One region of the Alicyclobacillus sp. TC genome, then DNA from elsewhere that is predicted to be linked to it. Evidence: riboswitches for the same ligand, from Rfam matches in the RefSeq annotation. Region 1 holds a riboswitch; each other region holds the start of a gene.

The links. A riboswitch is a leader RNA that binds a small molecule or an ion and turns the genes downstream of it on or off. The one in region 1 is predicted to bind cyclic di-AMP.
Region 2: linked by a shared signal. The riboswitch ahead of FY534_RS11180 (C40 family peptidase) and the one ahead of rplS (50S ribosomal protein L19) in region 1 are both predicted to bind cyclic di-AMP.
Region 3: linked by a shared signal. The riboswitch ahead of FY534_RS06020 (cell wall hydrolase) and the one ahead of rplS (50S ribosomal protein L19) in region 1 are both predicted to bind cyclic di-AMP.
Region 4: linked by a shared signal. The riboswitch ahead of FY534_RS05255 (C40 family peptidase) and the one ahead of rplS (50S ribosomal protein L19) in region 1 are both predicted to bind cyclic di-AMP.

Annotation. Positions count from the first base shown of each region.
Region 1 is NZ_CP044434.1:1,776,043-1,782,025, reverse strand. It holds gene FY534_RS08840 (O-antigen ligase family protein) at 1-469, shown strand, start outside; gene FY534_RS08835 (hypothetical protein) at 447-2,111, shown strand; gene FY534_RS08830 (hypothetical protein) at 2,098-2,850, shown strand; cyclic di-AMP (ydaO/yuaA leader) riboswitch at 2,912-3,045, shown strand; gene rplS (50S ribosomal protein L19) at 3,484-3,825, shown strand; gene ylqF (ribosome biogenesis GTPase YlqF) at 3,984-4,874, shown strand; gene FY534_RS08815 (ribonuclease HII) at 5,033-5,671, shown strand; gene FY534_RS08810 (hypothetical protein) at 5,678-5,983, shown strand, end outside.
Region 2 is NZ_CP044434.1:2,260,244-2,266,226, reverse strand. It holds gene FY534_RS11190 (FAD-dependent oxidoreductase) at 1-605, shown strand, start outside; gene FY534_RS11185 (2-hydroxyacid dehydrogenase) at 670-1,656, shown strand; cyclic di-AMP (ydaO/yuaA leader) riboswitch at 1,818-1,986, shown strand; gene FY534_RS11180 (C40 family peptidase) at 1,989-2,834, shown strand; gene FY534_RS11175 (hypothetical protein) at 3,026-3,163, shown strand; gene FY534_RS11170 (hypothetical protein) at 3,374-3,634, shown strand; partial or broken gene gnd (phosphogluconate dehydrogenase (NAD(+)-dependent, decarboxylating)) at 3,783-4,678, shown strand; gene FY534_RS11160 (YojF family protein) at 4,869-5,219, shown strand; gene bshB2 (bacillithiol biosynthesis deacetylase BshB2) at 5,277-5,966, shown strand.
Region 3 is NZ_CP044434.1:1,240,148-1,246,130, reverse strand. It holds gene FY534_RS06035 (permease) at 1-343, shown strand, start outside; gene FY534_RS06030 (DNA-3-methyladenine glycosylase family protein) at 352-1,272, opposite strand; gene FY534_RS06025 (C40 family peptidase) at 1,650-2,495, opposite strand; gene FY534_RS06020 (cell wall hydrolase) at 2,607-3,323, opposite strand; cyclic di-AMP (ydaO/yuaA leader) riboswitch at 3,336-3,506, opposite strand; gene FY534_RS06015 (DMT family transporter) at 3,602-4,516, opposite strand; gene FY534_RS06010 (G5 and 3D domain-containing protein) at 4,658-5,518, shown strand; gene FY534_RS06005 (LSm family protein) at 5,626-5,913, opposite strand.
Region 4 is NZ_CP044434.1:1,089,349-1,095,331, forward strand. It holds gene FY534_RS05220 (hypothetical protein) at 1-344, shown strand, start outside; gene FY534_RS05225 (DUF488 domain-containing protein) at 437-808, opposite strand; gene FY534_RS05230 (FMN-binding negative transcriptional regulator) at 993-1,601, shown strand; gene FY534_RS05235 (alpha/beta-type small acid-soluble spore protein) at 1,718-1,906, opposite strand; gene FY534_RS05240 (DUF1284 domain-containing protein) at 2,005-2,433, shown strand; gene FY534_RS05245 (globin domain-containing protein) at 2,469-2,840, opposite strand; gene FY534_RS05250 (anti-sigma factor family protein) at 3,081-3,596, shown strand; cyclic di-AMP (ydaO/yuaA leader) riboswitch at 3,624-3,745, shown strand; gene FY534_RS05255 (C40 family peptidase) at 3,747-4,343, shown strand; gene FY534_RS05260 (FMN-binding protein) at 4,530-5,078, shown strand; gene FY534_RS05265 (FAD:protein FMN transferase) at 5,079-5,983, shown strand, end outside.

The sequences.
Region 1 (5,983 bases):
TTTGTTCTCACCGGTCTATTTTCTTAAATCAGCTGAAGCAGGCCGCATTGCCCGTTGGTTAACGGCGTTTGATCATATGGCGGCAAATCCTCTTTTTGGCGCAGGCTTAGGCCATTACGGAGGACAAGTTGCTGCAACTTATCGAGGTGGAATCTACTCCGATAATTACTACGCAAAGACATTGGGCGAATCTGGATTGGTGGGGCTTGTTCTGTTTGCTGGTATGCAACTTTCCCTTCTTTATGAGCTGTATAAAAAAGTTGCCAAAGCAGCTTGGGGACGAGATAAGTTTTTAGCTATTGGAGGATTTGCAGGTATTTTAGCGGTTGTGATTCATAATTTCACAGAAAATGTATGGGAATACAATCCCATGACAGCTCTGTATTTTGCTTTTTCAACTCTCTTACTGATTTGGGGATATGGGCGGTTTGGCAAGGAGGTGCAAGATGGACAAAACATTGAAGCGTAGTCGTCGATGGCTTTGGATTGTCTATCTGCTTTGGGCGCTGTTTGTCAATGCTATGAATATTTGGGTTGTTAAACCATTGGTTGAAGATTTTGCTTTGCTTGGCGTACTGGCTGTCATCGTGATTATTGTGCTCTGGCTGACAACTATTCGCATCCAATCGCGCAAAAAATGGATTACTTTCACGCTGTTTGCTCTTTTGCTTGGTCAAGGAATTTCAAGCGTATCCTTTTATCCTACAGGGTTGCGTGTGCTTTTTACTGTCATCATGCTTCTGGGATTGTGTATTTTGGCTATATGGTTTACGAAAGCAGGTTGGAAGACCGTACTGGTTTCTGCGGCTGCAATTTTGCTGGTGAATCTATGGCTTCCCTACAGTGAATGGCCGTTTTTGACACATTTTAAGATCGTAAAATATGGAAAAATGAGTTTGATTCCTGGAGATATTCCTGCATTGCCTTGGTCGACCATTTCAACTCCGCAAGGACCTGCACTTGTCACTTTCAATCGTGTATTACCTAGCAATGCAGAACTTAGTGATTTAGCTAGTCAAGCTACAAGTAAGCCTGACTCTCTGTATAATCTTTTACAGACCGCTCAACACGAGTATGAGTTAATGGAAATACTTTCGGATCACGGCAAAGCAGTAGTTAAACCGCTACCGTTGAGTGATTTAGCTCAAGTTTCACTTTGGAATTTGGTGGCGCCTACATTCCCCTTGTCAGTTTCACATTGGAAGATTGTCAATCAACATGCCATTATGTATTTGACGGCTCCAGTTTCACCTGCCAGCGCCGCAGCATTAGGTTTAGAACCAGCCAGTTATTCAGGCAATTTTCTGGCTTTGGCTGCACAAACCTGGGAGCAAGATCAAGAGCAATGGAATCAATTATTATCTGACGCAAATGTTACACCTGCAAATCCACCCTTGCAGATTCAAGGAGGACTTTTGACCGGAAGTTGGCAAGGTCATACAGTGCAAGTTCCAGTCAAAACGCAAATTATTCTTGGTGAAGGCTCATTTACTCGACCAGGCGCCAATCAGGTATTGCTCGAAGGAGCCAATTTACTGCAAATTGTCAGTTTAACTCAAAATAAAGTAGTAGCTAGCTTCCATGCTTCGTTGACACAATCACTACCGCATGATATTGTGATTGGTCCGCTTACCAAGGGTGGACCAGATGCTATTTTTGTCAACGCTCAAAGAGCCTATATTTTGTCGGTCAATAGTGCAGGACAGTTTCGTACAGTATATGAGGCTCCCCTTGGTTCCTCGTTGCGTTTTGAAGCTGTATTACCTTCTGTTGGAAATCGAGCACCTGAAATTATCACGGATGATCCAAGTGCGATGAGAGACGTGCCAACTCGATATTTCTCTTCTTATCTATATCGAGATCATCAACTTTATCGAAATTGGCGTGTATATCGAACCAACGTTGTCAATGTAGAGCCTGTTCATTGGCAACCAGGTAAGGTTGATTTAGCTCTTTCCATATACGGAACGGGTGAATATTTAATCATTCAACGTTCGTATACGCCAGTACTCCCAGTCTCTATTGGTATTTTTATAATCATTGGTCTCATTGGCTGGGGACTGCGCTTGAATGACAGAAGAAAGCGGGTGAAAGCAGATGAAGTCCAATAAGCTATGGATTGTAGCTGCATTGCTTGGTTGTTTTGGACTGGTTGGATGTTCGCCAAAACCTCTGACCACCTTAAATCAAGTGCCACCCATTTCTTTAGCGAAAACGGATGCTGAAGCATGGCCCATCATTCAGACGGCTATTCAAAAGGGGCTTCAACTTCATCAATATCAAATTAAGGCTAGTGTTAATTTAGTTGATAATTCTATAAATCCATCATTTACCGTCTATGGTTCAGTTGAAAAACCAAATGAAGTTTCGTTAGGTGTACATGAGGGAGACACGAATATTCAATTTTTTCAGCAAGGGCAGTCCGCATTCTCGTTTGTCAATGGTCACTGGGCACCTTCTGATCCTTTGCCAAGCCCCGATGTATTTCAAACGTATGCTAAAGTGCTAGAAGGTGTAGAGAAGATGGGAACGCCTGTGTATCTGCAGCCTCAACAATATGTAGTAGACGAGTATTGCTGGGTGTTCACCATGATTGTCCCTGGTGTGGATGTGGAAAAATTAGCCACATGGGATGCGGGAGAAGTGTTTCCAGCCAGTTCGCATGTTTTAATGACGGTCATGGTCGGAAAACGCAGTGGTCAAATTCGTGAAGTAGAAACGAGTTCGGTGGGTTCTATATCGGAAGTGGGACCTATACAAATTTCTACAGACACCATTCTGTTTAACCTGAATAAAAAATACGCCAAGGTAAACATTCCTTTGTCACTTGTAAAACAATTCAAAGATTAGAGTTTATATCATTTCAGATATGCTCATCAGTTGGCAAAACAAGCAAAGAGGCATATAATAAAGTATGCCGTCGCTGAATTCCTAAGAGAAGCGGAGAACCCAATCACAGGGGTGAATCATCAGTCTTTCACTGATGTAGGGAATGCCTGCTCCCGAACCCGTCAGCTAACTCCGTAAGCGTTGCGGGCAGTTTTACAATGGTGGCGAGTAATCGTCAATTGTAACTTTTAAGAAATGCTTCTTTTTAGGAATGCCGCGATGGACTTTTCCATCGGGGAGTTGGTAAGCATGAACAAACATGCAGAGCTCCCACAGTGGGAGCGAGATATGGAGATTTTGCATCATTTGAGGAAGATGCGTTCCTCGCAGCAAGAACGGAATTCAGTTTCTAAAATGCTGGACGAAGACAAAAAGCTAAAAGTAAAGTTTTCTACTCGCACGTCTCCATCTTAATACATGCATTTTGAACAGGTAGTCGTACGACTACCTGTTCTATTGTACCATTTTATATTAGGTGAAATTTTTAAAAAATTGACCTTGATGAATTTATATGGTATATTATCGCGCGTGATCTCGACGGTCCGCTGCTTGCAAACAAGCATGAACGTCGAAGGTAAGGGAGGAAAATCCTAGATGAATTTACTTCAAGAAGTAGCGCGGGAACAATTACGTACAGATATTCCTAGTTTCCGCCCGGGAGACACGTTGCGTGTGCACGTGAAAGTTCGTGAAGGTCAGCGTGAGCGTATTCAGGTTTTTGAAGGCGTGGTCATTCGGCGTCGTGGTTCAGCCATCAGTGCTACCTATACTGTGCGCAAAATATCTTATGGTGTTGGTGTAGAAAGAACATTTCCATTACACTCTCCAAAGGTAGAAAAGATTGAAGTTATGCGTCGCGGTAAAGTTCGTCGAGCGAAGTTGTACTATTTGCGTGGATTGTCTGGCAAGGCTGCACGCATTAAAGAAATTCGCTAGTTTAAGCCGTACGCTGATTTGCGTTAGTAAAAGTAAATGCGTTAGGAAAGGGCCGGGTGGCCCTTTCTTAGTTTTCGTATTTCAGTATAGTTTCATCTGTGGTAGTTTATCGGATCTGATTTCAACAGAAAATTATATGTGATGGAAGTGAAAAGATATTGCAAACGATTCAGTGGTTTCCTGGACATATGGCCAAAGCACGTCGGGAAATTCAAGCTTCCATAAAAATGGTTGATGCAATTATTGAGTTAGTCGATGCGAGATTGCCAATGGCCAGTTCCAACCCTTTGCTGAAAGATTTAATTGGAGCACGGCCACGCTTGCTTGTGATGACTCGCAAGGATCTGGCAGATGAAAGCCAAACGAAGCAATGGTTACAGAAATTTGAACATCAAGGTATTTCAGCTATAGCTGTCGATGCGCAAACGGGTAGTCAAGTACAGCGGATTATTCCTGCTTTAGAAATGGCAGCTAAGGCTAAACGCGAACGGGAAGCGCGCCGGGGCATGCGACCACGTCCTCTGCGTACTATGGTGGTGGGTATACCCAATGTGGGCAAATCATCGTTAATCAATAGATTGGCCAAACGTTCTGCTGTAAAAACAGGTGATCGTCCGGGAATTACAAAAGCCCAGCAGTGGGTACGTATAGGTAGCATTGAATTGCTGGATACCCCTGGAGTGCTTTGGCCCAAAATAGATTCCCCTGAAGATGGGTATCTCTTGGCTATGAGTGGGGCTATAAAACCAGAAATTTTAGATCATGTAGATTTGGCGTTACATGCACTACAATTCTTAATTCGAAATTACCCGCATCTGGTTGAAGAACGATGGCAAATTGAAGCGCATTCCTATGATTCATATTCTCTCGATGAACCTGAAGGAGCGGAAGCGTTTTTAGATTTGTTTGAAAAAATGACCCGTATGAAAGGCATGTTAATGTCTGGTGCGCGTCCGGATTTAGAACGTATGGCAGAGTCTCTACTTCGTGAACTGCAGACGGGTAAACTGGGCAGAGTGTCTTTTGAATGGGTACACGGGCAAGAATAGAGTGCTGAGTAGAATGAATCAGCCATTAACGGATAGATTATTATTGATGATCTCGATAGAATAAGCAGTGTCTTTTCAATGTTAAACGGTTGCTAAGTTGATATGGCAAAATTGCTTTTTATTGAAAGGATAAAGTTTGAAAATCAAAGGTGGTGTACATGCTGGTTCGTTCTTGGCAAGTGGAACGTTGGCTTGTAGGTTCAAAACAAGTTTTACTTGCAGGAGTAGACGAAGTAGGTAGGGGGTGTTTAGCGGGGCCTGTTGTTGCAGCAGCTGTTATTTTTTCTCCAGATGTTCCAATAGCAGAACTTCAGAGTATCACAGATTCGAAAAAGTTGACCGCCAAAAAAAGAGAGGTTTTACTGGAGAAAATTCAGGAAATTGCTCTCGATATTTCAGTAGGGGCGGCTAGTGTACAAGAAATTGACCATTTGAATATACGTCAAGCTAGTTTATTAGCTATGCAACGGGCTGTTCAAGAGTTAAAATGGACACCAGACTGGGTATTGGTAGATGGAAATGATAGTTTACAAAACAGAGTGAACTCACTAACTCTGTCCGTTATTAAAGGGGATATACGATGCTTATCCATTGGTGCCGCTTCTATTGTGGCGAAGGAATGGAGAGATCGTTACATGAAAAATCTTTCAAAGGAATACCCTTTCTATGATTGGGAAAATAATGTGGGTTACGGCACTTCTCAACATCTTGATTCTATGAATATTTATGGTATTTCGCCCCATCATCGTCAATCTTTTTCTCCTGTTCAAACGATAATGAGAAATCGCGAAGGATGACTTTCCGTGAATAAAATATCTCATCCCACATCACCGTCTTCCAATATTTCATCAACTCAACCATCTGCCAAAATTTCTACTGAAAGTCGTACGATAGCTGAAAGAACAAAAAATCCAGCAACCTTGCATCAAGCGACTTCAATTCAAGCTCTTAATGAACCTGAATCGAATACGTTGCATGATTGGCCGGCACAATTTTGGAAAAGCCGAGAGATTCAGCAAGCCGAATGGGGCTGGAGAAAAGTTATCCTTGACTGGATGGCAGGGAGTATAGCCTCAGCGGAAAATGCGAGTGACCAAAAAAATGGTAGT
Region 2 (5,983 bases), 480 kb from region 1:
TAAGTAAAGAGCGTGGTATGCTTTTGCGTCTGCCTAAGTCTGGGGATGTTTTGGCGATGTTTGCAGATGAGGACGTGGATGCCTTGCAATCTGCTCAATTGACCAAAGCAGAAATTTCTGCAAGAAAACAGGCGTGGGAGTATATGGACGTCTTCTGCAAGTATATCCCAGGATTTGAGAACGCTTATTTAGTGCAAACAGGTCCAGCTATGGGAGTGCGTGAAACCAGACACGTACTTGGCAATTACATACTTTCCGGTGAAGATGTTGTGAACGGTATTCGACATGATGATGCAGTAGCACGGGGTGGCTGGCCCATTGAGATTCATCGACCGGGAAAACCGGCGGAATATCTTTCCATTAAGAATCAAGCATACTACGACATACCTTTGCGTTCACTCACCGTACGTGGTTTCAAAAATCTTTGGTGTGCCGGCCGAATTATTTCTTGTGATGCATTAGCTTTTGCATCTGTTCGAGTCATGGGTACCGCATTTGCCACTGGCCATGCTGCCGGAGTAGCAGCTGCCTATTACGCGGCTACAAAGAAGTATGATGTCACTGCTATTCGTCAGGAACTGATTCAGCAGGGAGCTTCAATATAATCCCGTTGAGGCTAGCAAGCTAGCAAGACTATCTGCAGAACGTCGGGAAATGGGGGAATTCGCTGTGCGCAAAGCTAAAGTATACGTGCCTGATACGGTAGCAGTAGAAGCGATTGACATACTGCGGCAAGATTTTGAAGTTGTCTATACCCCCAAAGAAAATGCTGTTACGCCTTTGTCTGAATTGCTGGAACGATTGCAAGATGTGGATGGCCTGCTTGTATATCCACGCGTTCCGATTGACAAGAATTTATTGGATCAAGCACCAAATTTAAGAGTAGTAAGCAACATAGCTGTAGGGTATGACAATTTCGACTTATCGGAAATGGCGAAACAGAAAGTGGTTGGCACCCATACTCCTGATGTTCTGACTGAAACTACAGCAGATTTAGCCTTTGGCTTACTTCTCGCCGCAGCAAGACGCATACCTGAGGCAAATGCTTTCGTCAAATCTGGGCAATGGCATGCTAACGTTCCGAATTTGCTGGCGGGTACAGATGTGTATGGAAGGATAATAGGAATTGTAGGCATGGGACGAATCGGCACCGCTGTAGCACGCCGAGCGTTGGGTTTTGGTATGCGCGTTCTGTATTACAATCGGAGACGCCGGTCGGATATTGAGAACACCATGCATGTGCACTATGTTCATTTAGACCATCTTTTGCAGACGAGTGATTTTGTAGTTGTATTGACCCCACTGACTGAAGAAACGGTTCATTTGATTGGTCGATCACAGTTAGAGCAAATGAAACCAGATGCATATTTGATTAATGTAGCCCGAGGGAAAGTAGTAGATGAACAGGCTTTGATTTTCGCTTTACAAAATGGTTGGATTCGCGGAGCAGGTCTTGATGTTTATGAGAACGAACCCTTGCCATCAAATCATCCATTTTTACATATGAACCAAGTTGTCACTTTACCTCACATCGGGAGTTCGACAGTGGAAACACGCAAAGCAATGGCATTATTGGCAGCAGAAAATTTACGCTGCGCCTTGCTTGGCGAAAAGCCACCGCACATGGTTAATCCTGAAGTATGGGATGGTAAATAGTCACTGTCCAACAGCGATCAATCCAACTTCTTGATGGCTCTTTCTTCTTGTCCAATCAAGGCAAGTCTATTTAAATAGAAAAAAATTTTCATGAGGTGGCTAATTTATGGTAAAAAGGATTGACCAACCAAGCGATATTTCGGTATACTTCCGCCAGACGTCGACATAAAACGCCGAACCCTCTTGGCGTCGGGGGACGGGGGACATTCTTTTTTGGGGCGAATCCTAAAGAGCTGAATATTCTATTTTTTCTATGCTTTTTTTGGTAGGGCGCTCACAAGCTGCGGCCCGAGCCCGTCAACTAACCTCGTAGGTGCACAGGGAGCTTAAGTGTGAAAAAAACAGTTAAATTTGCGCTGTCTTTTGCTGCGTTTGCAGCCATGAACACGTCTGTCGTTTTTGCCGCCACCACATCTTGCACAGTTCAACCCGGAGATTCCCTCTACCTTATTGCTCAACGCTATCACACATCTGTTGCCAGCTTGAAAACTTTAAATCATCTCAGTGGAGACCTGATTTTTCCTGGTCAGCATTTGGAAGTAGAGACCAGTGATGTTGCTGGTGACTTGCAACCTGCAACAGTTTCTACACAAGTGGTAACCGTTCAACCCGGACAGAGTCTTTGGTCCATCAGTCAAGCGCATGGTGTTAGCCTCAGTCAGCTTGAGCAATGGAATCACCTCACCAACAATTCCATCTTGCATGTAGGAGAAAAAATTCAATTAAACGGCCCATCTTCATCTTATGCTACGGATAATCTCAGTGCTCGTAGTGGTGGACCCATGTCGACCAACTTGTCAGAAGCCGTATTAGGAGAAGAGATTGCCCAGTACGCCAGGCAGTATGTCGGCTACCCTTATGTGTATGGTGGAATGAGTCCCAGTGGCTTTGATTGCTCTGGTTTTGTCAAGTTTGTCTATGCGCATTTTGGTATCTATGTTGATAGAACCAGCTATGGACAATTTGCAGAGGGTGTACATATTTCTGAATCTGACTTGCAACCGGGCGATTTGGTGTTTTTTGACACGGACGGATATGGAGCTTCCCATGTGGGCATTTATTTAGGTGACGGTGAATTCATCAGCGCACAAACTCCAGCTTCAGGTGTTCAAATCGCTTCGCTTTACAATGAGTATTATTGGGCTCCCCATTATATTGGTGCTACAAGAATATACTAATCTAATGGTCTTGAAATGTGATTGAAATTGGCTGTATTTGATTTGAAAAAAGGGTTCGGAGTGCATCGTTTGTGAATGCACTCCTTATTTATGCATGGACAACTCCTTTTATGCTAGGCATAAACCGTTTCAGGCTTTTGGCAACAAGTCATACCATACTGTGAAATGTGCCGAGAAGGAGGTTGTCAATCATGGGTGTATTTGGTGGATACACACAGTGGGCAGTCGTATTTCTCATTATCTTTGTTTTGTTCTTCTTGCTTGTCCCGACTGTCAAAGCAGCAGGTTGTGGCTGTGGCTGCGGTGGAGCCTGCGGTGCACTGTATTAAGTGTAAAACTAGCGCCGGCGGGAGAAGACAGGGTTGTCTCTCCCGATTTTTGTTTGGAAACGTTGGTTGTGACAGGAAAATGTCAAAACAAAGCGAATCGATAACATGCGTCAGTAAAATGTTGATTACATAGCGGACTTAATGGAGAAAGAGCCAAAAAATATCGCATCTGTCTTTTGATATTGATTTTATGTAGGGAGGTTTGCCAACTTGGTTTCTTATCAAGTTCCTCAATGTCGTGAATGTAAATCTCCGCTAACAGTCGTTGAGCACCATATTCATGAATATATGCGCCAAATACGCCCGAGTGGCAAAGCGGACAAGCCATTTAAAGGGTCTTTTCGTCATTATACGAATGAAATTTTAAAGTGTGAAAAATGTGGACAACGTTATTTGGCTAGAAGAGATGAACTAGGGCGCTTTTTAAGAGGGAAAAAAATAACTCGACCCATTGGAGCGCTAAAGCTTTGAATACTTGCTAAAGTTAGCAGTGCATGGTATGACCTGCGGTTTGGCAATCTAAATGAAAATCGTGCTGATTTTGCAGTGAGGAAAAAAGTGACATGGATTGATATAATCGGTCAGTGCGTAAATTGAGTGCAGAGAGGATGAAGTCACTGTGCAAGTTGGTCTAATTGGTCTCGGCAAAATGGGACATAATCTCGGATTAAATTTGATGGATCACGGTCATGAAGTCATAGCCTACGATATTAGCCAGGATGCAAGACGTACTTTTGAACAATCTGGTGGTCAAACGAAAGAAACCATTGCCGATTTGGTACTTTCTCTCAACCAACCACGCGTTATATGGGTTATGGTGCCGGCGGGAAAAATTGTCGATGAAGTGCTTGAGCAAGTGGTTGTTCATTTAGATGCTGAGGATATCGTTATCGATGGAGGTAATTCACATTACCAAGACACCTTGCGTCGAGCGAAAAATTTATTCTCTAAAGACATATACTTTTTTGATGTGGGAACTTCGGGGGCACTTCGGGTGCGCGCCATGGAGCCTGTTATATGATAGGCGGCGATAAAGAGAAATTTGCACAGATTGAACCTCTTTTTCGCGATACGGCAGTGGACGAAGGCTATTTGTACACGGGCAAAGTCGGAAGTGGACACTACAGTAAAATGGTGCACAACGGAATTGAATATGGCATGATGGCAGCTATTGGAGAAGGATTTGAGGTGCTGCACCGCAGTGGTTTTGAGTATGATTACAGAGCTTTGGCGCACGTCTGGTCGCATGGCTCTGTTATTCGCGGTTGGTTGATGGAGCTGACAGAGAAGGCGTTTGAAGAAGATCCGCAACTCGATTCTATTCGCGGTGTTATGCATTCTTCAGGAGAAGGAAAATGGACGGTTGACGAAGCCTTGAATTTGGAAGTTCCTACACCTGTGATAGCCATGGCCTTGATGATGCGTTATCGATCACGTGAAAATGATACGTTTACCGGCAAAGTGGTTGCAGCTTTACGCAATCAGTTTGGTGGACATGCTGTGGAAAAAGCATAACCATCCATATCTTTCTAGCGCGATCGAGATAAATAAATGAAAAGATGGCTTTCTATATCAACTGCCACGGGTGCATTCCTTGGCAGTTGTATATTTTGTAGAATATGATGTCCAGCGAACAGGTTGAATTTCTTAGGTAACATACTTATAGTTAGATAGAGTTCATGGAAAGGCATAAGGAGGAGACGGGATGGGACCAATCCAACGGGTGCTCGCTGATGAAAAGTTGCAGTCGTTCGTCGGCCAAGAAGTCTATTTGCATCTGGAAACTACCAACGGAGCTTACGCCGGGAACAATCCCAGCGGCGGCATGGCCGTGTGTGCTTATATTCGCAATGTAAAAGTGAAATTTTCGCGTGCCTCCATTACCGGTCTTGGCCCCTATCGTGCGGGTATGAAAATGGACGGTGGCTGGATATATGCAGAAGGACTGACGGATTGGGAAGAAACGCCTGACGGGAAATTGCTCTTTGCAGGTTACGACAATGAGGGCAGGTTGGCTGTTTCTCTGGAGATCAGCAAAACACCCTTTCGTGTCTGAGATAGGCCAAAAGTGAAACTGTTCTGAGACCGTCCAGAAAAGAGAGGAGTTGGTAAAATGGAACGCGTAATGGTTGTGTTGCCTCATCCTGATGATGAAACGTTTGGATGTGGTGGTACAATTGCAAAGTTTGCCAAAGAAGGTGCGCAAATACTTTACATGTGTGGCACTTTGGGTGAAATGGGACGCAATATGGGGAAACCATTTTTTGCAACTCGTGAAACACTGCCCGATGTGCGTGCTAGAGAATTAGAAGAAGCTTGTGCAGTGTTAGGAATTCAAGAAATCCAAAAAATGGGTCTTCGCGATAAAACGGTTGAATTTGAAGATGCTCATGAATTGGCTAACCGTATCCGTCAAGAGATGATTCGTTTCAAACCGCAGTTGCTGATTACGCATTATCCCAAATACGGTGTTCATCCCGATCACGATGCGCTTGGATATGCGGCGATTCTTGCTGTCAAAATGCTTCCTAAAGATGAACGTCCCCTCATCTATGCTCATGCCATTACGCACAATCGTATGCAAACTTTAGGAAAACCGGATGTTGAGATTGAGATAGCCGATGTGTTGGAAACCAAAGTGGCGGCCATTCGTGCGCATCGTTCACAATCAGAAGCCATGATGAAGCGCTGGAGTGAAAATACGGAACCAGATGAAGCCTGGAAAAAGCGCATGGATCAAATGATGAAAAAAGAAGTCTTTTGGTTGTATGATGCAGATCGTTTGCCTGAAACACTCTGGTGACATCAGCATAATTTGAA
Region 3 (5,983 bases), 540 kb from region 1:
AGGTCTCATTTCTCAGGTTATAGATACAAAAGTCATTGCCCGATTTCTTGGACCACAAAGTGGATTGTCTGGAATCATCATAGGAGCACTTTTTGGATTGATGGGAACCGGATCGCGCTGGGCAGTTTATCCTTTAGCCGCTGGACTTTTAAACGCCAAAGCAGCTCCAGGGGCGGTTTTCAGTTTTCTTACATCTTGGCAGCTTGTTTCTTTACCACGCATACCTGCTGAATTTCCTTTTCTTGGAGTTCCCTATACGATATTACGAGCAGTTGTCTCTTTTATTGTTTCGATTATAGGTGGTCTCCTCCTTGAATGGATTTCTAAAATATTCCTAACTTAAACACCCATTTATCTATTTGACGTATGGCCTGGTAATGGATGACGTAAACTGTGCCATACATAATAAGTGACATAACTGCGAAAAGGAGCAAACATCTCACCGAGTCGCTTGGTTTCATCAAGATTGGGACGATCCGGCAAAATAAGAAGATTGGCAAGACCCTTCTGCAATCCCACATCTGCGCTTGGCCATTCATCAAGCATTCCCACCCCAAAAAGCAGCAGACACTCCACTGTCCAGAAACCCACTCCCTTCACCGGCAGTAAACGCTCAAACCACTCCTCGCGAGAAATACCACGCCATTTTTCAAGCGGCAGTTGTTCTTCAACCACACTTCGAGCAATGCTGAGTATTGTCTCGGCCTTGCGATTGTTCAATTGTATTTGCCGTAAATCATCCACAGAAAATCGCAATAAGGATTCTGCGGCTGGAAAAGTGAAAATTTCTTCTACAAATGGATTTTCAACGTGATCACCCGCTAATCGAACCAGCCTATTCACAAGAGTGGCAGCAAATTTAGTGTTTAACTGTTGCCCGATGATGGTACGGATGAGCGATTCGAAAAGCGTTGGATCGTGTACTGGACGCAACCCGCGAAAGCGTTCAAAAAGTATGGCTGCAGGTGTATGTTGCAATGTCTCATACATCGCTTCTACGTCGTCTGTAAAACTAAGTGTGAGTGCCAAATGTGCCTTCAATTCTGTTTGTTCTTGATAAGAAAGGTTGCGATTGGTCTCTATCTTCAACACACTATCCATACAGCGGCTTTTGACTGCGGAAGCACGGTAAACAATGGGTTTATTTCCCGTCCAAAAAGTACGAATGAGCGTATGGTCCTGAACATGGACTGTAATATCTTCTCGAACGGCAAACCGCTCTATGGTAGCGTCCCAATCAAACGGTTGGGGAAGATCAACAAGAAAAATCATGAACGGATCTCCTTTTCAGACGGAAGTGTTGAGAAACGTCTCATCAATAGATTAAGGAATTCCAAACTGTTCAGCAAATCCTCTCATTGTCCTTCCTGTTTTGAAACAAAAAACTGCCCCTGCAGGGACAGCTTTTTTGTTCTGAATTTGTAAAAATTGTTAAATTACGCAACCGGTGTTGTGGTGCAGGTAGTTACCGAATAGGGCACGAGCAGGATAAAGAGCACAAAGATGATGAGAAATACTACAGCCCAGCGAGTATATCCTCCAAATACTCCGTACATCTAAGAGCACCTCCCTTGAGCGGTTTCTGCTCTTACAGTACGTAGCAGTCCAGATTTATGCCATGGACATTCGCCCGATTGACAAACATCTGGTTAGGAGTTAGGAATGACCTGGCGAGCAAAAACTAAAGCATGCCCAAACCAAGTCGAATACAGTGAAACTTGGACTACTTTTCCGTATCCCCCACCTTCTTCAATGAGCATTCCGTTACCTTCATAAATCCCCACATGTCCTCCACCTGTCGGGTTATTGGCTGTTCGGAAGAAAAGCAAATCTCCTTCACGAATTTGCGACAGTGGAACAGGTGTTCCTACATGATAACGTTGATATACGGACGACGATGAAAAGCGGATGCCAAGAGCAGTCCGATAAACCCAAGCCGTAAAATTTGAGCAGTCAAAACCTACACCAGGAACCTGATGCCCCCACCAATAAGGGACACCCAGTTGGGTACGGGCTACAGCAATCACTTTGTTAGCCTCTATTTTCCACTCTGGCAAAGATGACGAAGGAGAGGTTGCAGAACTCAATCCATTTGTGTTTACAGTCGTATTTGCTGAAAGATCCGATGATGCAGTGTTTGTTGAAGAAGGAGCAACTGTTTGAGTACTATCGGTTGTTACCAGATGGACAAACCTGCTACTCGTGGTCAAAAAAACATCTTGACCTTGCCAATCAACCTCATACCAGTAGTTGTTATATTTTTTTACCAACGGTGCTTGCTCCGATAATTCTAATTTACCTACCACAGGAGAATAGATAGATGGTGAGCGAAACATGTCTACCCAACCGTGATTCGTCTCTACATATTCGCTGGAATTGGACGACAGATTTGCAGCCCAAACTTCGTTTGGCTGAACAAAGGCGAGAACTGTTGATGCAGCTGCCAAGACGCCAGCGCCTTGCCAAAACCATTTGGCAAATCTGTTGTTTTTCACAAAATGCACCTCTTTTTTGTTTTATTATTTAAAATTTTCTGTTATATAAGTTTAGTAAATAAAATATAAACTTTTTAAAAATCTAACCAGTAATGGCTTTCTACAAAACCATCACTGTGCAAAAATAAACGGCCCAATTTGTTCAATGGTTGGTTGATCCCAGACCCAACTGTTAGAAGCGGTTTTGGATGGATTATAAAAAACATACGCATTAGGTACTAGATTTTCATGGTTGTCCAACACATCTTCGGCAGCAGTCCAAGCGCTAGCCACAGGAGTCTGATAGATAAAACCGTTCGTGGTACAAGTAAACTGCGCATAACCGTTCGTTTTCTGGAATATTACCCCATAAGCAGTGTTTGGGTAATCTGGATTTTGCATACGATTCCAGACAACATCCCCCACTGCAATTTGAGCATTGAGCGGGGTACCCTGAGCTTCAGCAGAAATTAAATGGGCTAACCAATATAGATTACTATTGTAAGTAGCCTCTGAATAATCAGCATTTGCGGTTGGAGATGAACTTGAATTTATTTGGTTGGTGTTGGCCACAATAGAAGAAGATGTACGGCTTGAGACTGGCAAATTCAGTACTGTGCCAATCAACATATCGCGCGGAGTGACCTGAGGATTAGCTGCTTCCAATGAAGCTAGAGAGATATGGTAGGCTTGAGAAATTTTCCATAATGTATCGCCTGCTTGTACGGTGTACGTTGACATCGTATCTGCATGGGCAACCGTCATATGTGTGGCCGCAAAAAAAGATACTGCTACGACCGGAGCAGCGATTTGCAAAGTTCGCTTCTTTAAAAATTGTTTTTTCAACATAATGTGTAAACGACTCCCTCTCGAGAATTGCCTCCGAGGTTAGCTGTCGGGTTCAGGCGATCGAGTACGCCTGTCCAAATTTGGATTCACCCCTAGAAGGCGATCGGGCAATTGCATCATTCCCGCACCTTCATACTGAAAATCCCCCGTACGCTGCTATTAGCGATTCGGCTTGAAGCAGAAGATTACTAACAAGCTAACATAAAAAATTATTGAATTCATTCTAAAATAATTTACTTGATTACCATTTTTTATATAAACATTATCATTTTTCTACCTCATTGACTGATTTCATCATGATTTTTCCATGTTAGTTTCCATCGAATGGAAGTATCGCTCAACCACATGCCTAGCAAAATGAAAAAAGCTCCGAACCATGTGAAGAAACCTAACTTCTGCTGATCTAAAAGCCAAGCCACAAGAGCAGCGAATACCGGTTCTAACGTAAAAATAACTGCAGATTGAGAAGCGCTCAAATAACGTTGAGCAACATTTTGAATCCAATAAGCAATAGAGGTACCCATAATGCCGTTGACAAGCAGAGAAATAACCACTTTGGGCTGCAACCAATTTGCCAGATTCCATACTGAATGAGGGTAGACCAAAAAGGAGTATATTGAAAAACAAATTGACATGGTTGCAATTTCAACAAAAGCCAGATAGAGAGGTGAGATGAAAGGGGCTGCCTTTTCTACCATGACGATTTGTAACGCCATAAACAACGCACAAAATAAACCTTCCAGGATGCCAGGTTGCATATGAATTAATCCTGGTCCACAAAGTAGATATAAACCGCCTGCTGCGAACCATGTTCCCACCCAGACACGGACACCCATTCTCTTTTTTTTCTGAATAACCGAACTGATAAACGGTACCATGACCACTGAAAGTCCTGTCAAAAAGCCACTTGTTGCGGGTGAAGTGGTCTCTAGTCCAAAAGTTTGCAAGGCATAACCAAGCATTAATACCAGACCAATTCCTGCACCTATCCACGTCGATTGCCAATTCATTTGTTTTCGCAGGTCACGTTTCCAAAACACGAAGGGCAGCATACAAAAACTAGCTAATAGAAAGCGGATCGCCAAAAATGGCAGGGCAGGTACATCCGAAAGTGCTGATTTCGTTAAAGTAAATGTTACTCCCCAAACCAATGTAACTAGGATTAAAGAAATCAAAGCTATAGGTTTATTCATATGTATTGTGCCTCTTTTCCCAAACGAGAACTGCAAACCTAAAGATACGGTAAAAACTCTGTCATGAAAAGAGAGGCTGGTGCATAGTCTGAATGACAAACCAGCCAATCCAATTCATTATTTTTCGATAGGGGTGAGCAATTGCTTAAGCCAGGTATGATGCCGGTAACCATTTCAGCTCTGATTGCCTCGCTGATTGCCGATGGAGCTACTACATTGGTTCCTTCTTCTCATCAGGAAACTACTACCCTGTTTCCGAAAGCGAATTCAATTTATATCAATAATGAAAATTCTAGTTTACAGGCGCAAAATAAATCACAATGGCTAAAAATTAGATTACAAAAAAAAGAAAACTCTAAAAAATCGTTCATGACAAGTCTTCATACAGACCATCGGTTTATGCAAAAACATGTGGTAACCACCATCAGCAAGCGAAGATTACCATTTGAAACCTTTATAGAAAAAACAACTCGTTTGCCAGTAGGTCAATACCACGTCTTGCACTCTGGCGAAGAAGGCATTGCTGAGATTAAACAGGTGCGCGTTTTTTTAGATGGTCGTATGTTGCAACAGGCCGAACACGTTCAAACCATCCGCCCCCCAACTCCCCGTGTTCTCTTAGAAGGGATTGCTCCAGTTTTACCACCTATTCAATCCCAAACTTACAATCAATCTAATCCTGAAAGTACGCTCAGTGCGAGAAGCAGCAATAATTTGCAAAGTGCCGAAACTTTAACGGTGGTTGCTACGGCATACGTTGCAGGCGGAATTACTGCAACAGGAAGACCTGCTGAACCAGGCGTTATCGCGGTCGATCCGTCTGTCATCCCCCTCGGTTCGGTGGTCTATATCCCTGGATTTGGAGACTTAATTGCTGCCGATACGGGAGGCGCTATTCAGGGAGATCGAATAGACATCTGTATGGCTACCGAACAAGAGGCGTTGGATTTTGGTAGAAGGACACTCACACTGTACGTGCTGAAGCCTGGTTCAGCATCCTAAGTTCAAATCCCTCACCGTAAATTTAGCAGATGATATATGAGTAACGCCGGCTCGCAGGGAGCCGGCTACCATGAGGAAAAGTTGATGCTTCATACAAAAAACAGAACTTACCACCACCAAGCCCATGGCCAAAATGCAGCTATAGCAAGCCAGGGCAAGAAAAAGAATGGCCACCATGCTTCTTCAACGTCTTCCTGCGATCCGTTCTTGCGGGTTAAGACTTCGTATTGTGCTTGCTCTTGACAATTGGCTGGCTGCCATTGACCACGCAAAGGGCGCAGGTAGATTCCATCGTTAGTGACGGAATGCAGGATACCGTGATGGATGGCTCCATTATGAGTGCGAACAACTACACGCTGCCCCACATATGGTGTGACATGCGCACGAGTCACCATGTCTACTCTCCTCCTATAGAGTGAATTTCCACAAAACTGGTTTGTGGTCATCTACACTCTACGCGAAGGA
Region 4 (5,983 bases), 690 kb from region 1:
ATTATGGTTTTGAGTTAGCTGGAGACCTTGTAAAGCCGGGGGCCACTATTGTTGGCTCTACTGCTTCTGTATCCGATATTGCTGTACATGCAACGCAATTAAGAGACGGTAAATTGGCTGTCATGATTATCAACAAGAATCCAAATAAAGTTTACCAGGTCTCGTTGGATTTAAAAGGTTTTCGGCCCAATGGAACGGGTATAGAATATACGTATGGAGAAAAAAGTAGTGGTATTACCTATCAACATTTTCATCAATTGGGTAAAACTATTTCTGTTCAACCATATTCAGTGACAGATTTCATATTCAATGGTTCTTCTCTCGGGAAAAACCAGACAAACTAGTTGCTGACTGAATTTTGAATGGTTTATCTTTAACAAATATCTGAAAGTTAACTTTTGTCTATTAAGATCGAAACCGGTTACAGAAATCAAGATTATAAATAGTCAAGTAAAAAATCATAGAGTACTACTGCATGATTGATTAACTCATTCTTGGCTCCGTAAACGAGTGTTACGGGGCTTTCTGTCACCCATTTTTTAATTTTATTTAGGGCTTCTTGGTGACTTAGACTAGTTGTTAATTCTTGATTATAGAGAATACGAAATTCAGAAAACCGTTGTGCAGGATTTTCATGAAACCATTTCCGTAATCTATCTGTTGGTGCAATTTCCTTTAGCCAAATGTCAACGTAAGCCTCCTCTTTTCGAATTCCTCGCGGCCATAATCGATCGATTAATATACGTGTACCGTCAGAAGGATCAGTTGGTATATAAATACGTTTTAAGTACAAGTTTTTATGTTTCATACCAGGCATAATCCTTTCAATTCATAGTTCATTACTGAAAAGATGATTCATAAAAAGGTAACACAACATATACAAAATTTCTGTTGTGAAGTAACCTATGGTCTCAAAGGAGCTTGCGTCAACATGTTACAATTTTTTGTGAGCGGATCGTCCAAATCGGTGACGAGCGAGGGAGTGAGTGGGAGTGTATATCCCAAAATCGTTTCAATGGCAAGATGAAGATGAAATTTCAGAGTTTATAACTCGTCATTCCTTTGCCTTACTTATAACTTCAGAGGACAATCATCCTCTTTGCACACATCTACCCATGTACTATGACAAAGATAAACAAATGCTGCTTGCGCATATGGCCAAAGCCAACTCTCAATGGAGAGCAATGGATGGTAGCCCTTGTTTATGTATCTTTTCTGGCCCGCATGCATTCATTTCACCGGAATGGTATGATCTTCCTCAATCGGTACCAACTTGGAACTATGTGGCTGTACATATTCAAGGAACCTGTCGGTTGGTTAAAGACGAAATTGAGTTAGAAGAAATTCTTGAAAAACTGATATATGCATATGAACCACATTCAAAACTTCCTATGGATTCTAAGCAGCATTATTATCAACAAATGATGAAAGCTATTGTAGGTTTTAAAGTTGAGATTGATTTAGTTGAAGGTTGTAAAAAATTGAGTCAGAATAAACCTTTAGCTGTTCAACAACGTGTAATTGAACAATTACAGGCGAAAAATGATTGGAATGACGTCCAAGTTGCTCGCTGGATGCAGAAAAATATTGTTCACAAATAAAATCAATCTTCTTCAAATGACAGTGGGCAGGAATATCCTTATTATACGCGAAAGCCTATCCGTGTGTATGGATAGGCTCGCTAAGAATTATTTTCTAAACCAAAGGTTTTCCTTGCTTACTTCATTTGGCCGGATAATTGACTTTCTGCATATGCGACCAAACGCTTGGTGATTTCCCCACCTACGGAGCCGTTTTGACGTGAAGTCGTTTCTGCTCCGAGATTAACACCAAACTCATTTGCAATCTCCCATTTCATCTGATCCAGGGCACGGCTTGGTACGAGTTTTTCGTTGTTGTTTGCCATTTTCAGTTCCCCTTTCAAAAATGATTTTGGACTGCAAAGTTATTATGTGAGAAGTTTAGTTTTCTATACACAGATTAAAAAATCGAAGGGTGACAGATTTGATTCAATTGCGCGGACATCATCTTTTATGTATGCTTGGCTTTCGAGGAATGGGTTATTCAAAAGAATTCGTGGAGCATATGAAGAATGTTTATAACCAATTGAGAATAGAGCCACAAACAGAAGTACTTATTGTCACGGGACCAGATGAATTGTGTCATTATTTTCCTGATAATCAATGTTATCATTGTGAAGATAAAAATGTTGCAGATCGCGATCAACAGATTCTAGTTAAATTAGGATTACACTCTGGTCAAAAACTGGCTTGGCAGTCAGTTGAAAGTAGAATTCGTCAGCATATGCATCCTTCGGATATAGCCGTACTTTGTAGTACATGCAGTTGGCGCTCCTATGGAGTTTGTGAAGAAGGAGTTCAAAGAATTAAGGAAGGTTATTCATTATTACCACTCCCGAAAAAGTCAGTTTGAAATCTGATTTTTTCATTTTTTAAGCATTCCAATCTTCAACGATTAATCATATGTTGAGCCGTTAATCGAAGTCGTTCTAACATAAATTCCTGAACAGAATGGTCTATCCCAATTTGATTGAGTGACTCTTCCATACAACGTATCCATTCGCTCGCATGAGCTTGAGTAATAGGATGTGCAAGATGTTTGGCTCTTAACATTGGATGACCATACATATTTGTATAAAGCGAAGGCCCTCCAAAAAATTGAGTCAAAAACATCAATTGCTTATCACGCACAGGTTTTATGTCTTCTGGAAATAGAGGACGTAGGAGTTCATTTTTTTGGACTTTTGTATAAAATATGTCAACCAGATTGGCTATTGTATTTTGACCGCCAATCGCTTCATAAATAGATTTAACTTCCATACTCCAATAAGCCTCCTGCTTTTTCATTCAACCGTATATAATTTTGCTGCAGTATGCAAATTATTGGTGAAACAAGACATAAAGCAATCCATTGATGTGCGAATTTTGATCCAGTCAGTATTCCTACAAAAATGAAAAGAGAGATTGAGAAAATACTGGTCAAGTTTAGGGGTTTTTTCGTATAATGGGTCTACATGATGAGAAAGATTGGTTAAAACTGGGGGAGACGGGAGGCAATCCATGCAATTGTGTGATTTAAGCTTGAGATATGTGGCTGGATTACTTACCGAACTTGAAAATAAACGTTTTGAGCGCCATTTACAGAATTGTGAAAAATGTCGGCAAGAAGTTGAAGAATATGTATCTTACCGTAATCTCATGATTCAAGAAAACAAGAATCAGCAAATTACAGAAACAGACACGCTACTTACTCATGCTAAAGTGTATGTATTTCCTCAACGGCACTTACAAAATCAATCTCGAATGGGTAAAATATTTGGTTTAAAAGCTCGTTCCTTTTTTATAAAAGTACCCCAATCTATTGCGGCTTTAATGGTAATTGCTGTTGCTTTCTTTTCATTTTGGGCACATCTGCCAGCCCATCAAGTGGTCGTCAAAGCTGAGGGAATTGTAACTCGAGAAGTACCTCATTCCGTATCGGTGAAATTTGATTCAGTTTTGAGTAAAGCTCATGAATTAGAAAATCGTTTGGAAAACTATAGACTTCTTTCTAACTATTTTGCAATGAAATTATGACAAAGTGTTTGTTAGCATAAAGTCCGAACCAAAAAACAGCCGAATCCCATTTAGGGTACGGGGGATACAATTTGGGGTGAATGCGCCAACGCGCATGGGCGACCTCCGTCCTAACCCGTCAACTAACCTCGGAGGCAAGGGGAGGACTTTATGAAAATAAAAGCAGCCTTATTGGCTTTAACATCCATTGCAGTATTTTTGCCTGCTACCAGTCAAATTGCAATGGCAAAAACTTATCATCGTACACCCATTTATTCGTTTTCCAGCAATAGCTACGTCAAATCTCAATTGGCGTATAACGGTCAACTACCTCCAGGAGTCACTTATCAGCCATCTGTTCAACCGTTAGCTGGAATCCACGCGACACCAGAAGAGAAGTTTCAAGCTATATTGACAGTAGCAGAAAGTAAGTTAGGCACTCCCTATCGATGGGGGCATAACGAAGATAGAGGTCAGTATGGTTTTGACTGCTCTAATTTTACAGCCTATGTTTATCATCATGCGCTCGGCTATGTTATGAGTGGAGCTTCGCAAGTACAATATCACGATGTAGGTTGGCAGGTACCTATTTCGGATATGCAACCTGGGGATTTGGTTATTTTTAACCATGGTGGTCATGTTGCGATTTATATTGGAAATGGTCAGATGATTGAAGAAGGCGGCGGTTTGGGTAAAGTAGGTATTGCACCTTTACATCCTGGAACGTATTGGTACAATCACATCACTACTGTCAAACGTATGTTTTAAAAGTGAAACTTTCTATAGGGCTTGTCCCTCTCGTCATCTTTAGATGACGAGAGGGACAAGCCCTTTTTTTTATTCATGACTCCACAAGTTCTTCATAACCATCGGACAAATACTTCAACACCTAGAAGGCCACTTTTATTAATCTATGACGGAGAATAGGAATCGGGTGAAAGTGGTGTTTATCGATTGCTCAAAACTACTCAATCCAAATGGTTAACATTATCTACAGCCGCTGTAGGAGCTATCTATGCTGCAGGTTTTTTCTATACGGAACCGACAGTTCAGGCATTAAATCCACAGATCTTAGATCAAAAAAATGCAAGTGAGTCCAACAAGGTATTCCATCAAATGGGAAAAGAACATCACGAGACTAGGTCATTCCACAAAGCATTATCATCAACAACAACTCCTGCAAATCATCAAACATCAAATTCAGACAAGTCTCAACATAAGAGCGATAGCAGTTCTCTTTATAAGGACGGTATTTACCAAGGAGTGGGCACGAACGCTTATGGTAGCGTCGGTGTTTCTGTAACGATACAGAATGGAAAAATCACTCAAGTGCAGATCACTCAATGTACCACTCATTATCCACAATCCGTTATTGATCCGGTTTTACCAAACGAAGTTGAAGCTAAGCAGACGTGGCAAATTGATATTGTCTCTGGAGCCACAGCAAGTACTCAAGATTTTGCTATGGCTGTCTATCAGGCTTTGCAAGCTGCAAAGGCTTAAATGGAGGAATTTATCCTGAGCAAAGAACTTCAACTCTATCATCATCAAGTGCTTGCTTTAGGTACAAAAGTTGATTTTTGGGTTTCCATAGAGGGTAATTCATCTGAAGATGTTAGAAAAAATTTGCAACAAGCAATTTCAGTTTTCAACCTCGTAGAGGAAACCTGCAGTCGTTTTCTTGAACACAGTGCGTTACGACGTCTTTCACAACAAATTGGTGAGGATGTTCAAGTACCTGTTCTATTATTCGAGGTTATCCAATTCAGTTTAGAATTGGCCAAGATGACTCATGGACGATTTGACCCGACCATAGGTGGATGGCTAGAGAAAGGTGGTTTTGTCACAAATTATTTGACTGGAAACAAATTGGATTTATGCGAAAAAATAGATTTTAATGCTTCCTATCGTGATGTAAAGCTTGATGTGGAGAAAAAAACCGTTCGCTTAATGAAACCGCTCCTCTTGGATGTGGGAGCTACCGCAAAAGGGCTAGCACTTGATTTGGTAGTTCATTGTTTTTCTGAATATCCAGGATTTTGTATCAATGCTGGTGGAGATGTGATCGCCAGAGGTATACAACCTAATGGTGAGCCGTGGAAGATTTCTATTCGCAATCCGTTTTCTCCAGAAAAGAAAATAGGATATTTACTTTTTTCCGATGCTATGTCTGTATGCACTTCTGGAGGCTATGAACGTCTTAGTCCCGTTATTAAGGGAGAACATCACATCATCTCTGGAGTAGATAAACAATCTCCTCACCATGTAGCAAGCGCTACAGTTATGGCTCCATATGCTATGTTGGCAGATGGTTTTTCCACGGTGATGATGCTCCTGTCCCCTCAAGAAGGATTCCTTCGTCTGGAAGAGGCAGGTATTGAGGGATTACTTGTTTTATCTGACGGAAG